DNA from 2 places in the Butyricicoccus pullicaecorum genome. Region 1 is predicted to be linked to the other one. Evidence: a T-box and tRNA genes for the amino acid it is inferred to sense, from the RefSeq annotation. Region 1 holds a T-box; the other holds one or more tRNA genes.
What was found. The T-box of region 1 lies ahead of pheS (phenylalanine--tRNA ligase subunit alpha). A T-box ahead of a tRNA ligase gene usually reads a tRNA of that ligase, here a tRNA-Phe.

Region 1 (4,858 bases):
CAAACGGACGATCAAAGGTCGCTGCGGTCTCACGTGCCAGACCAATCATGGACAGACAGTCCGGACGGTTGGAAGTAATTTCGAACTCAACGACATCTTCGTTCAGACCCAGTACGTCCTTGATGTCTGCGCCTACCGGAGTGCCTTCGGGCAGAAGCAGAATGCCATTCTCGCATGCGTACGGTACGCAGCCGTGGTCGATGCCAAGTTCCTGGAACGAGCACATCATACCATTGGATACCACACCGCGCAGCTTGCCCTTGGTGATCTTGACACCACCGGGCAGGGTAGACTTATGCAGCGCAACCGGGCAGATGCAGCCAACGGTCTCAGGGGTGATATTAGGTGCACCGGTAACGATCTGCACCGGCTCTTCCTGACCTACGTTCAGCTGGCAAATCACCAGATGATCGGAGTCCGGATGCTTTTCAACCGACAGAATCTCACCGGTTACAACATTGTCAATTTCAGCGCCCAGATTTTCAATGCCCTCAACCTTAGAACCGGACATCGTCAGCGCTGCGGCATATTCCTTGAGCGAAATGCCATCAATATTCGTATAATCTTTCAGCCATGAAAGCGGCAGTTTCATTTTCTTGTTCCTCCCAATATGGATAATAATCGGTACACAATCTAATTAGAACTGGTGCAGGAAACGGACATCGTTCTCATAGAACAGACGGATATCGTCAATCTTGAAACGGCCCATGACCATACGCTCCAGACCAATACCGAACGCGTAACCGGAATACTCATTGGGGTCGATTCCGCATACTTCAAGTACGTGAGGATGTACCATACCGCAGCCCAGAATCTCGATCCAACCTTCGCCCTTACACAGGCGGCAGCCTTCGCCGTGGCACTGATAGCACTGAATGTCCATCTCAGCAGACGGCTCGGTGAAGGGGAAGTGGTGCGGACGGAAACGTACAACCGTATCGTCACCGTACAGCTTCTTTGCAAACAGCTCCAGAATGCCCTTCAGGTCGCTCATGCGGATGTCCTTATCGACAACCAGGCCCTCGATCTGATGGAACAGGGGAGAGTGGGTTGCGTCAACTGCATCCGAACGGTATACGCGGCCAGGCGCAATAATACGGATCGGCGGCTTCTTCTTCTCCATGGTACGTACCTGCATCGGAGAAGTCTGGGTACGAAGTACGACATTATCCGAAATATAGAAGGTATCCTGCGTATCGCGTGCCGGATGATCCTTCGGAATATTCAGTGCTTCAAAGTTGTAATGATCGAGCTCTACCTCAGGGCCTTCTGCGATCGAGAAACCCAGACCCAGGAAAATTTCCTTAAACTCGTCCAGAACGACGTTCAGCGGATGCTTCTTGCCCAGTGCGATGGGCTTGCCAGGCATCGTAACGTCCAGCGTCTCGCTTGCCAGCTTCTCTTCCAGCGCAATACGCTCGATCTCTTCACCGCGTGCGGTCAGTGCCTGCTCCAGCTGTGCAACGACATCGTTGATGAGCTGGCCCATTGCCGGACGATCTTCCGGTGCGACATCCTTCAGACCCTTACGGATGGCGGTCAGCGCACCCTTTTTGCCCAGATACTTTACGCGTACGTCGCCCAGCTCACGGGCGGTTTTCACGCTGCTCAGCGCTTCCTTCGCTTCTGCGAGGATGGCTTCGAGCTGTTCTTTCATAGTGGAACACTCCTTGCAATATTTTATAATACGTTTCTGCTTGTGAGAAAATATTCTGCGGCATCTATTTAATTGGAACAAAAAAGCCTTCGTCCCAGTAAATCTAGGACGAAGGCCGCATAACTCCGTGGTACCACCTAGCTTCGCAGAACAATCTGTCTGCGCGCTCGTTTTCCCGTAACGTGGGAAGAAGACGGAGACACCTACTTCATATCTTCAGCGTCTCAGCTCACAGGGGAACTTCACCCAAACTTCTGACACGGCAGTTTTCAGCCGGTGACTGCCGCTCTCTGAGAAAGATTCGATCAGGTTACTTTTCCTGCTCATCGCAATTATCAATATAAAGAATACTTTATCACTATATCACAGCTTTTCTGACTTTTCAAGCCCCGAATGATAAAATCACTTGACGATTCTTCGTTCTTTTTGTTGCACAGTGTCATAATATCTATTATAATGTAGCTATATCATAACAATCGATACAGAAAAAGGAGGCGTGTCATCGGTTTGTTTGGATTTAATCTGGTATTTTCATTGTTTCCGATCTTTTTCGGCATTATTTTAATTCTTTTTATTGTACAGCTAGTACGAGGTATCGCGCAATGGCATACGAACAATCAGTCTCCGCGCTTATCGGTGACTGCAAGAGTCGTGGCCAAGCGGACCGAAACGCATCACCATCATCACGACAACCACATGCATACATCGACCAGCTATTACGCAACTTTTGAATTTGACAGCGGCGATCGAATGGAGTTTTCTCTGCGCGGCTCAGACTATGGCATGTTAGCCGAAGGGGACCGCGGCACGCTGTCCTTTCAGGGCACTCGCTTTCTGGACTTTACACGAAAGAGCTGATTGTTTTCCAGCCTGCATAGGCTGGAAAATTTTTTGATTGACAAATTCCGGCAAAGCCGATATAATAGACAAGAACTGATTTGGTACCATAGCCAAGCGGTAAGGCGTGGGACTGCAACTCCCTGATCCCCAGTTCGATTCTGGGTGGTACCTCCATTTCTTTTCGTGAATATCGCAAATGCAGTGAAAAAGAGGAGTACCTCTTATAGCCTGTCTTTTAGAGAGCGAACCATCTGGTGCAAGGTTTGCAGGCAGGGAAGAGGGAAGGTCGCTTTGGAGCTGGAATATTGAATTTCAGTAAATATTCCCGGGACGTCCCGTTATCGGCGAAAAGTGCGCAGAACTGCTGCGAATTTAGGTGGTACCACGGAAATCTACGGTTTTCGTCCTATTTGGGACGGAAACCGTTTTTTATTTCTCTGATTTATCATCAGAGGCATGAAATTGCAAAAATATCAAATCTTAATACCATAAAAGGAGAGATCTAAATGGCGAACGAACTTCCCAAGACATACGATCCCTCTGCCGTAGAAGACAAGCTGTATCAGTTCTGGAACGATTCCGGGTTCTTCAACGCAGAGGTAGACGAGAACAAGAAGCCCTTTACCATCGTCATCCCGCCCCCGAACGTTACCGGTCAGCTGCACATGGGTCATGCATTCGATGAGACCCTTCAGGATATCCTGATCCGTACCAAGCGTATGCAGGGCTATTCCGCACTCTGGATGCCCGGCACCGACCATGCAGGTATCGCAACCCAGATCAAGGTTGAAGAAAACCTGCGTGTCAACGAGGGCAAGACCCGTTACGATCTGGGTCGTGAAGAGTTCCTCAAGCGCGTTTGGGACTGGAAGCACCAGTATGGCAACCGCATCATTTCTCAGCTCAAGAAGCTCGGTTCTTCGTGTGACTGGCGCCGCGAGCGCTTCACCATGGACGAGGGTTGCTCTAAGGCTGTTAAGGAAGTCTTTGTAAACCTGTACGAAAAGGGTCTGATCTACAAGGGCAGCCGCATCATCAACTGGTGCCCGCACTGTGCAACCGCACTGTCCGACGCTGAGGTTGAGTACGAAACTCAGCCCGGCAAGCTGTGGCACATCAAGTATCCGATCAAGGATTCCGATGAATACCTTGTTGTTGCAACTACCCGTCCTGAGACCTTCATGGGCGATACCGGTGTTGCAGTCAACCCCAACGACGAGCGTTACAAGCATCTGGTTGGCAAGACCTGTATCCTGCCGATCATGAACCGCGAAATTCCGATCTTCGCTGATGATTACGTAGATATGGAATTCGGTACCGGCTGTGTTAAGACCACCCCGTGCCATGACCCGAACGACTTTGAGATGGGTCAGCGTCACAACCTCGAGCAGATTCTGGTCTTCAACGAGGACGCAACGGTTAACGAAAACGGCGGCAAGTATCAGGGTCTGGATCGTTACGAGTGCCGCAAGGCTGTTCTGCGCGATCTGGAAGAGGGCGGTTACCTCGTCAAGACCGAGGATCACGAGCACAACGTTGGCACCTGCTATCGCTGCGGCACCACTGTCGAGCCGATGACCTCTGCACAGTGGTTCGTTAAGATGGCTCCGCTGGCAAAGCCCGCTATGGACGTTGTTCATGATGGCCGCGTCAAGTTTGTTCCCGGTCGTTTTGCAAACACCTACCTGCGTTGGATGGAAAATGTTCACGACTGGTGCATTTCCCGTCAGCTGTGGTGGGGTCACCGTATTCCGGCTTACTACTGTGAGGACTGCGGCGAAATGACCGTTGCCAAGGAAGATGTTACCGTTTGCCCGAAGTGCGGCGGTACGCACATCCATCAGGAAGAGGACGTTCTGGATACCTGGTTCTCCTCTGCACTGTGGCCGTTCTCGACCCTCGGCTGGCCGGAAAAGACCCGCGAGCTGGATTACTTCTATCCGACTTCGGTTCTGGTCACCGGTTATGACATCATCTTCTTCTGGGTTGCTCGTATGATCTTCTCCGGTATGGAGCAGATGCACGAGGAGCCGTTCAAGACCGTCTATATCCATGGTCTGGTACGCGACGCACAGGGCCGCAAGATGTCCAAGTCGCTCGGCAACGGTATTGACCCGCTGGAGATTATTGAACAGTACGGCGCTGACGCACTGCGCTTTACTCTGGTTACCGGTAACTCGCCCGGAAACGATATGCGTTTCTCCACCGAAAAGGTTGAGGCAAGCCGTAACTTTGCAAATAAAATCTGGAATGCGTCCCGCTTTATCCAGATGAACCTGACCATCGACAATGCAGAACTTCCCGCTGATCTGGCACTGGAAGACAAGTGGATTCTGCACAAGTACAACGAACTGGTCAAGG
Region 2 (4,858 bases), on a different contig from region 1:
CAGTTGCCGACATTGCACACCGTCACGGCATTCCGCTCGTAGTCGACAACACCTTCGGCACACCTTATCTGATTCGTCCCATCGAGCACGGCGCGGACATCGTCGTCCACTCGGCCACCAAGTTCCTTGGCGGTCACGGTACCTCGCTCGGCGGCGTGATCGTCGAGGGCGGCAAGTTCGACTGGCGTGCTTCGGGCAAGTTCCCGCTGCTGGCCGACCCCGACCCGAGCTATCACGGTCTGTCGTTTGCCGATGCGTGCGGCGCGGCTGCTTTCTGCACCCGCATTCGTGCCGTTCTGCTGCGCGACACCGGCGCTGTCCTGTCGCCCTTCGACGCATTCCTGCTCCTGCAGGGGCTGGAAACCCTGTCGCTGCGCGTCGAGCGCCATGTACAGAACGCGCTGCGCGTCGTCGAATTCCTGAACAATCACCCGGCAATCGCGCGCGTCAACCATCCCTCGCTCCCGGACAGCCCCACCCACGCGCTTTATCAGCAATATTTCCCGCAGGGCGGCGGCTCGATCTTCACCGCCGAGCTCAAGGGCGGCAGGGAAGCGGCCAAGCAGTTTATCGATCATTTGGAAGTGTTCTCGCTGCTGGCAAACGTCGCAGATGCCAAGTCGCTGGTCATCCACCCGGCATCGACCACCCATGCGCAGCTCAATGACGAGGAACTCGCCGCCGCCGGTATCACACAGGGCACGGTGCGCCTGTCCATCGGCATCGAGCACATCGACGACATTCTGGAAGATTTGAACCAGGCACTGAACGCCTGAATTTTTGAAGGAGGTCTCACCGTTATGGCAAAGATTTTTGATCGTGTCACCGATCTCATCGGCGGCACGCCGCTGGTCGCATTCGACCGCATCGCACAGGCACACGGCGCAAAAGCGCGTATTTTGGCTAAGCTCGAGTGCATGAACCCGGCTGGTTCGGCCAAAGACCGCGCGGCGCTGTCCATGATTGAGGACGCAGAGCGCTCGGGCAAGCTCAAACCCGGCGCGACCATCATTGAGCCGACTTCGGGTAATACCGGCATCGGCCTGGCATCGGTCGCTGCTCCCCGTGGCTATCACGTCATTCTGGTCATGCCTGAGACCATGTCCCTCGAGCGCCGCCGCCTGATCGCGGCTTACGGCGCAGAAATCGTCCTGACTCCGGGCAAACTGGGCATGCAGGGCGCAGTCGACAAAGCCAATGAATTGAATCGTGAAATCCCCAGCAGCATCATCGCCGGTCAGTTCGTCAATCCCGCAAATCCCGCCGCACATTATAAGTCCACCGGCCCGGAAATCTGGCGCGATACCGACGGTAACGTCGATGTTTTCGTCGCTGGCATCGGCACGGGCGGTACGATCACCGGCGTTGGCCGCTACCTCAAGGAACAGAACCCGGGCGTGCAGGTCGTCGCAGTTGAACCCGCTGACTCGCCCCTGCTGTCGACCGGTAAGGCCGGCCCGCACGGTATTCAGGGCATCGGCGCTAACTTCGTCCCGGAAGCACTCGACTGCACGGTCTACGATCAGGTTAAGACCGTCCAGACCGCTGACGCAAACGCCATCGCACGCGAAATTGCCCGCACTGAGGGTATTCTGGTCGGTATTTCCTCCGGCGCAGCCGTCAGCGCTGCACTGGAACTGGCAAAACAGCCGGAATTTGAGGGCAAAACCATCGTGGTTATGCTGCCTGATACCGGTGAACGCTATCTGAGCACCGGCATCTTCGACGATTAAAGGGAATTCCCGCCCCGTGGGCGAACTGAAGCTTTCGCTCAAGCCTTTCTCGAAAGGCTTGCGGGTTCTCAGGGCAGAGCCCTGAGTCGGACTCCGCAGAGTCCGAAATACTCCTTTTGATTTTCCCGACCTCCCGCGAGGGAAAATCAACTAAAAAATAATCAAAAGCGCGTCCGTAGCCCGTAGGCCACTATCCTTATTCCCGCGCTGTGCGCGGATATGACGAGTGTACGCGCAATACTCCCGCGCGTCAAACGCGCTCATCAAAACCGTTCCTTCGGGGACGGTTTTGTTTTTCCCTCATCCCATCCACCTCCCAAAAACCCATAAAATCCTGTGTATAAAGTGACAAAAAGAGGCGGTTTTGTTAGGAATCTCTATCAATTAGACAATATAACCAAAAAATAACGCGCAAATATTACTAAGACGGTATACATTTTTGCGCAAAAAAAGCTTGCAAAATCGGCACACTCGGTGTATAGTAAAGGTACAGAAAGGGAACACTGAAAACTGAAAAATACAGTTTATAACCTTTCTTATTCCGTGTAAATACATTTCAAAAATAGAAAAACTTTAAAGGAGAACAATGAGATGAAGAAGTACGTATGTGATATCTGCGGTTATATTTACGACGAAGCTACCGGCGATCCGGACAACGGCATCGCAGCAGGCACCAAGTGGGAAGCTCTGCCGGACGACTTTGTTTGCCCGCTCTGCGGCGTAGGCAAGGACTCCTTCTCCGAGCAGGCCTAACATAAAAACCTCTCTTTTCTAACCTCCCAAATGAAATCTTTTCCCAAATCTCAATCTTTTTGAAATCCCCCTTTTTGAATCTCTTTTTGATCCCCCTTTTATCTTATCCCTGAACGCAAAGAGGACGCTGCCCGGCGTCCTCTTTGTGCGTCCGTAAAGACCAAAAGATAGGAAAGATACGCAAACGCATTATAGTTTACGCGTCAACCACCAGAAGCCCCCAAAAGACGAAAACAAAAAATTTGAAAAAAGTTGTTGACACGGGCGGAAAATTCGCTTATAATAAACAAGCACTTGGCCCGGTAGCTCAGTTGGTTAGAGCGCTAGCCTGTCACGCTAGAGGTCGTGGGTTCGAGCCCCATCCGGGTCGCCAACTTTTTCTCTCAGAGAAAAAGGGAAGAAAAGTTTAGATGCCTCTGTAGCTCAGTCGGTAGAGCAGGGGACTGAAAATCCCCGTGTCGGTGGTTCGATTCCGCCCGGAGGCACCATTTTTCTCAAAGCATTCCTTTGGAATGGGTTGAGAAAAATCAGAGCTCTTTCGAGCAAGGAATCGAAAGGCGGCTCTTGGAAATTGTCCGGTGGACAATTTCAACCGCCGTGGCTTTTCCCGCAGGAAAAGCGATTCCGCCCGGAGGCACCACTTACTTTCTTTTGAAAAAGAAAGTAAGCAAAGAAAACTTCAGTGAAAGCGACTGCGTTGCTTTTTCAAAGTGCACCGTGTTTCCAGTCTGACTGCATGAGAAAACATGCAAAGGGAGCTTCGGCAAACGCGATTCCGCCCGGAGCAAAGAACTTCAGTAAACGGTAAGTAAACCGGTTTACTAAACCAAAATTTGATATGCGGATGTAGCTCATCTGGTAGAGCGCCACCTTGCCAAGGTGGAGGTAGCGAGTTCGAGCCTCGTCATCCGCTCCAAAACCAAGACCACTCGGCAGAGTGGTCTTTTTCGTTTTATCCCGCGTCAAAACGCGAAAGGAGGCTGTTTTTTGCCATGCGCATCGTCATTGGCCGCTCTCGCAGCGGTAAAACCGCTTTTTTGGTGAACGAAATCGCCCAGCAGGCCGAAAAACGGGAGGGAAGGCAGTATCTGATCGTCCCGGAACTGTTCTCGCACGCCTACGAGCGCCGACTGGCTGCCGCAACCGGCGGTCACGCTGCCCGCACCGCCGAAGTTCTGTCCTTTACCCGCCTGTCCGGTCGTATCTTCGCCGAGGTCGGCGGTCTGGCACAGACCACGCTGACCGCGGCAGGCCGTCTGCTGACCCTGCACGAGGCCGCACGCCGGGTGCAGACCAGCATGGAGGTTTACCCCGGTCTGACCGACCGCCCTGAGCTGCTGCGCGAAATGCTGGGCGTGATCGACGAGCTCAAGACCTGCGCCCAGCCGCCCGAGGCCATTTTCCGTGCGGCGCAGGAGATGCGCGCCGAGGGCGACGATCTGCTCGCGCGCAAGCTGACCGACCTGGGTGCGCTGTACACGGCGTACGACCGCCTGTGCGACGAGACCGTGCCCGATCCGCGTGATCTGCTCGGACGACTGGCCGATGCGCTGCCGCAGAGCACGGTGCTGGACGGCGCCGCCATCTATATTGACTCCTTCGCCTCGTTCACGCCGCAGGAACTGCGCGTCATCGACCGCTTTCTGGAGAAAAAGCTGCCGCTGACCGTGGCGATTGCTGCCGACCGCAGAGAACCCGACGTGTTTGTCTCGGGCTGCAAGACGGTCACGCTGCTGTCCCGCATGGCGGCACGGCATGGACAAAAAGCCGAGGTCATCGACCTGGGCGCGGCTGCGCCCCGTCCGCACGATCTGGCCGTGCTCGAGCGCGTGGGCTTGCAGGCCGCGGCAGCGCCCGAACCGGCTGACGGCCAAAGCGTGCACCTTGTGTGCGCGTCCACGCCCTTCGAGGAGTGCACCCACGCCGCCGCGCTCATTCGCCGCATGGTGCGTGAGACCGGTGCGCACTGGCGCGACTTCGCGGTCGCGGCGCGCGACGGCGACAGCTACGCGGCAGCGCTCGAAATGGCAATGGCGCGCTACGACGTGCCCATCTTCCTGAGCGAAAAGGCCGATCTGCTGCAAAAACCACCGCTTGCGCTGGTCACCGGTGCGCTGGAAGCCGCAGCAAATGGTCTCAGATACGAGGATGTGTTCGGCTGTCTCAAAACCGGTTTGTGCGCGGCCGACCCGGACGAGATCGACCAGCTGGAAAACTATGTCCTGACCTGGCGCGTCCGCGGCGGCGGATGGAATAAGCCGTGGAAGAACCACCCGGACGGCTACGGTCTTGCGCTGGACGAGGATGCCAAAGCTCGTCTGGACACGCTCAACGAACTGCGTGAGCGTATCATTTCGCCTTTCGTCACCCTG

Region 2: it encodes a tRNA-Phe, which carries the amino acid that the T-box ahead of pheS (phenylalanine--tRNA ligase subunit alpha) is inferred to sense. The anticodon was not compared.

What each region holds. Positions count from the first base shown of each region.
Region 1 is NZ_NFKK01000003.1:143,629-148,486, forward strand. It holds gene pheT (phenylalanine--tRNA ligase subunit beta) at 1-592, opposite strand, end outside; gene pheS (phenylalanine--tRNA ligase subunit alpha) at 638-1,657, opposite strand; T-box leader at 1,759-1,993, opposite strand; gene B5F17_RS03885 (DUF2500 domain-containing protein) at 2,165-2,515, shown strand; tRNA gene B5F17_RS03890 (tRNA-Cys) at 2,598-2,671, shown strand; T-box leader at 2,690-2,909, shown strand; gene B5F17_RS03895 (valine--tRNA ligase) at 3,004-4,858, shown strand, end outside.
Region 2 is NZ_NFKK01000004.1:247,095-251,952, forward strand. It holds gene B5F17_RS05785 (O-acetylhomoserine aminocarboxypropyltransferase/cysteine synthase family protein) at 1-776, shown strand, start outside; gene cysK (cysteine synthase A) at 801-1,733, shown strand; gene rd (rubredoxin) at 2,325-2,486, shown strand; tRNA gene B5F17_RS05800 (tRNA-Asp) at 2,783-2,859, shown strand; tRNA gene B5F17_RS05805 (tRNA-Phe) at 2,899-2,974, shown strand; gene B5F17_RS14645 (hypothetical protein) at 2,994-3,218, shown strand; tRNA gene B5F17_RS05810 (tRNA-Gly) at 3,327-3,402, shown strand; gene B5F17_RS05815 (PD-(D/E)XK nuclease family protein) at 3,479-4,858, shown strand, end outside.